DNA from 2 places in the Microbacterium sp. Y355 genome. Region 1 is predicted to be linked to the other one. Evidence: riboswitches for the same ligand, from Rfam matches in the RefSeq annotation. Region 1 holds a riboswitch; the other holds the start of a gene.

Region 1 (2,197 bases):
CGGCTGCACACAGCGCCGAGACCACGGCGACTCCGACTGCTCCGGCTTCGCGCAGCGCCGCGACGTCGTCGAGGCCGACGCCACCGATCGCGACGCACGGCAACGGACTCGCCGTCGCGAAGGCCCGGAAGCCGTCGATGCCCAGTGCCGGTGGATGATCAGGTTTCGTGCTGGTCGGGTGGATGACCCCGACGCCGAGGTGGTCGACCGTGCCGGCAGGGAGGGCGCGCACGGCGTCGAGGTGTTCAAGGGTGTTCGCGGTGAGACCGATGATTGCATCGGGCCCGAGGAGCTCGCGGGCACGCAGCACAGAGGCGTCCGCTTGCCCGAGGTGGACGCCGTCTACCCGTGCTCCCCTCTCCCTCGCCGCAACTGCAGCGTCCAGCCGGTCGTTGACGACAAGCAACGCGCGCCCATCGATCACGCGGGAAAGCTCCAGCAGTTGCTCGACGATGTCGGCATCCGTTGCCGTCTTGTCGCGCAACTGCACGAAGCGCACACCGCCGGCGACCGCGCGTCTCACGGTCTCCACGACCCCGCGCGAGCCGCACAGGTCGGGGTCAGTGACGAGGTAGACCGAAAGGTCGACGTTCATGGCTCATCCGTTCCGAGTCGCGCCGCGGACGCGATGTCTTCGGGTGTGAGCGCGGCGAGCGCGTCGAGCAGTGCCACCGCGAAGCTCCCTGGTCCGTGAGACTTCTCCGCCGCGTGTTCTGCGGCAATCGTGTATACGAGGCTCGCCGAGGCGACGGCCCTGAGCATAGACACGTCGGCGGTGCGGGCAGCGCCGAGGAAGGCTGCCATGACGGCGCCGAGGGCGCAGCCACCGCCGGTCACCTTCGTGAGCAGCTCGTGACCGTTCGCGATGCGGATGATCTCTTCACCATCGGTGATGAGATCGACGGGTCCCGATACTGCGACGACGCTCCCGAAGCGCTGGGCGAGGGCACGAGCGGCGTCGGATGCAGCATCCGTCGTGTCGGTGGCATCCACTCCCCGGCCTCCGGCTGTCATGCCAGCCAAGGCGAGGATCTCCGAGGCGTTTCCACGGATCGCCGACGGGCGCCGTTCTGCGAGTTCATGAGCCAGCGCCGTGCGAACCGGCAGTGCGCCGATCGCGACGGGGTCGAGCACCCATGGCGTGCCGGCGGCCACGGCTCCGGCCGCCGCCTCGCGGCACGCGTCTCGTTGCTCTGGCGTCGGGGTGCCGAGATTCAGCAGTACGCCAGAGGCGATGCCGGCGAACATCTCGCTCTCCCCCACGATGTCGACCATCGCGGGCGCTGCGCCGATTGCCAGCAGCACGTTTGCGGTGAAACCGGTCACGACGGTGTTCGTGATGCAGTGGGTGAGTGGAGGTTCAGCCCGCAGGGACGTCAGCAGGCGAGCTGCGTCCTCGACGAGGGTGGTGGACGGTGGACGCAGAAGATCGCTCAATGCGACATCCCTTCGCTAGTACGAACTAGATCAGGTTCGACGGGTGTGCTCTCAGCCGCCCTGTGGCGGCACCCCGTGTCACTGCTCGGAGTCTAGCGGAGCGCACCCGGCGTGGTCGGGGAGCGATGGTCCTGGTCGAGTGCCGCGATCAGGAAGCTCGATTAAGAAATTTCGCCGATCCACGAGAGCGTGGGCGTCGTCCACTCGGCATCCGGTCGCCATGTCGTCCAGGATCGCTCGAATGGCCAGTCGCCCGCGTGGAAGGATGCGATCGCCGCATCCGCATGCTTTTCGATCTGCGCAGCATCCGCGGCTGATAGGCGTCCCTGGATGACCGCTTCGATGAGCTCATCCTCGTCTTTCAACCCGATCTCGCCGTCGAAGCCAATCTCGACGTCGAGGACGTGGTCCGATGAGTAGGTCGCCGCGTCGGTGCGCTGGTGTGCGTTCTCGAGGTTCACGTACCAGCCGGCAAACGTCCACTCGTCTCCGCTTGTCTCACTCCAAAACAGCCAGACAGACCACGGCATGCCAGCGGGCGCGATCCGCAGCACGCCGTTTCCCCACCACTCCTCGACGATTCGGGTGCGTTCAACGAGCCAGCGCTCGGCCAGCGGCACGGTGCGGATGCGTTGCCCGTCTGGCGCTCCCATTCCCTCGAGCTTCGCCCCGGGAGCGAGCCAGGCGACGATCCCTCGTTCGTCATCACGCACCACCCGCATCGGTGCGACGTTCGAGACGTCACCCTTCTGCCAGCGAG
Region 2 (2,197 bases), on a different contig from region 1:
CGCGGCCTCGGCGAACTGTCGGTTCGAGCCCCAGATGTCGCGCGCCAGTCGATCGACATAGTTGTTCGCGGATCCGAGCAGGGTGCCCTGCAGCATCTGGTACTCCGTCAGCACGCCGCCAACCGGTACATCCAGCGCTGATTGATTCGCGCTGCGGTAGTTCCAGTAGTCGAGCGTGTCACCATACGTGAACGCGAATTCCGGTCCCGTCTCGCCGAGCTGCAGCGGCATCTTGTCCAGCACCATCAGGCTGGTGACGACCTTCGTCAGACTGGCGATGGATGCCGCATCTAGGGAGGATGCCATCGAGGAGACCCCGCCGATGCTCACACCCGCGCTTCCGATGGTGGGCCAGGTGACCGTCGCCGCCTCGGACGCCACCGCCTGGAGCGGGGCGGCCTGGACGGTCGGCGGCACTGCGTTCAGTGGCCACAGCAGCATCGTCGCGGAATAGGCGACGGCAAGAGCAGCGACGGTGCCCAGCGGCGCGAGCAACGTGCGCGCGCCGGAGCGCAGCGAGGCATCCCCCAGCAGGTCGGGTCCCGCCTCGTACATCGTTACCGCATTGAGATCGGCCGGGCGGGTGCCTTCGCTGACATCGTCGACATCGATCCAGGTGAGAGCAGTGACTGGGCGCGCGGAATCAGCCCACTGCGCGTCTGAGGCGGTCTCGTCCACCGCGCGCTCGAGCACGTTCAGGTCGGCGTCGGCGTCGAAGTCGAAGATTGTCTCGGCAGTGGTGGACGTATCCCGTGTTTCCGGGGCATCCGGTAGCGGTTCTGAGGTGTTCGGCACCGCCTCCGGGGCATCCGATTTCGCCTCCGCGGCATTGGTGAACGGCAGGGCTGAGGGGCGCGCGGTATCGACCGCTCCCGTACGCGCGCGAAGCGCACGCCGGCTGAGCGTGCCCGTATCGGGCGTCGCATCGTCAGGGGTCACCCACCTACGCTACCGAATCTCGCTCCCGGTGTGCGCAGTGCGCCAGGAACTCCCCTGTTCGGTATGATCGTCAACACAACCACGGGAGTCCGGTAAGTCGGGCTGAGAGGGAGCGACACGCGCTTCGACCGTCGAACCTGATCTGGGTCATGCCAGCGCAGGGAGGAGTTCAGATGAACACGTCTACACGCACGCCCACTGCCGTGCAGTACAGCACCCAGAGTCCATCGCGCTGGCGCGTCGTCGACATCGTTGTCGCTGCCGTCCTCGGCGTCGCGATCGGGCTCGTCTTCTGGGGGTGGAACATTGTCGGCGGTGCCTGGTTCGGTGCTGCAGATGCCCTGACCCCCGGACTTGGCGGCGTTGCCGTCGGTATCTGGCTGATCGGCGGTGTCGTCGGTGGTCTGGTGATTCGTAAGCCGGGCGCGGCACTGGTCGTCGAACTGGTCGCCGCGATCGTGTCGATGCTGATCGGCAACGTGTGGGGCGTTTCGACGATTCTGTCCGGGCTCGTGCAGGGGCTGGGTGCGGAGCTGATCTTCGCGCTGTTCCTCTACCGCCGTTTCGGCGTCGTCGTTGCGGCCCTCGCGGGGATCGGTGCCGCCGTCGCCGCGTGGACCTTCGAGCTGTTCTACGGCAGCTCACCCAACATCCTCAAGTCGCTCGAGTTCAACACGATCTACCTGGTGTCTGTTGTCGTCTCGGGCGCGATCCTCGCCGGAGTCGTCGGCTGGTTGCTCGTGCGCGCGCTCGCCGCGACCGGTGCTCTCAGCCGGTTCGCCGCTGGTCGAGAACACGTGCGCGAGGTCTGAGCATGACCTCTGCCACCCCAGCCCGCGTGCAGGCTGCGGGCTGGGGGTGGCGCTACGCAGGGCGAAAACTTCCCGCCGTCAGTGAGGTCACCTTCACGATCGAACCTGGTGAGCGGGTACTGCTGCTTGGCGCATCTGGTGCGGGCAAGTCGACGCTTCTCGCGGGCCTTGCAGGTGTCCTCGGCGACGCAGACGAGGGAGAGCGCTCAGGATCGCTCCTCATCGATGGTGCGACGCCGGAGTCTCGGCGGGGGCAGGCAGGGCTCGTGATGCAGGATCCGGATGCCGGCATCGTGCTGTCGAAGGTCGGCGACGATGTCGCGTTCGGGTGCGAGAATCTCGGCGTTGCGGCATCCGAGATCCCTGCCCGCGTCGCCGAGGCACTCGATGCCGTCGGGTTGGATGTGCCACTGCGCCGTGCGACCAAGGCGCTTTCCGGCGGGCAG

The links. Region 1 has a riboswitch for thiamine pyrophosphate ahead of thiM (hydroxyethylthiazole kinase). Riboswitches for the same ligand answer to the same signal wherever they lie in the genome.
Region 2: another riboswitch for thiamine pyrophosphate. It lies ahead of AC1C2O_RS11040 (ECF transporter S component); the one in region 1 lies ahead of thiM (hydroxyethylthiazole kinase).

The regions. Positions count from the first base shown of each region.
Region 1 covers NZ_JCAIUD010000002.1:410,390-412,586, reverse strand. Annotated here, with positions in the region: gene AC1C2O_RS19045 (bifunctional hydroxymethylpyrimidine kinase/phosphomethylpyrimidine kinase) at 1-595, opposite strand, end outside; gene thiM (hydroxyethylthiazole kinase) at 592-1,437, opposite strand; TPP riboswitch at 1,428-1,523, opposite strand; gene AC1C2O_RS19035 (DUF402 domain-containing protein) at 1,599-2,197, opposite strand, start outside.
Region 2 covers NZ_JCAIUD010000001.1:2,311,690-2,313,886, reverse strand. Annotated here, with positions in the region: gene AC1C2O_RS11045 (D-alanyl-D-alanine carboxypeptidase family protein) at 1-939, opposite strand, end outside; TPP riboswitch at 1,011-1,122, shown strand; gene AC1C2O_RS11040 (ECF transporter S component) at 1,113-1,751, shown strand; gene AC1C2O_RS11035 (ABC transporter ATP-binding protein) at 1,754-2,197, shown strand, end outside.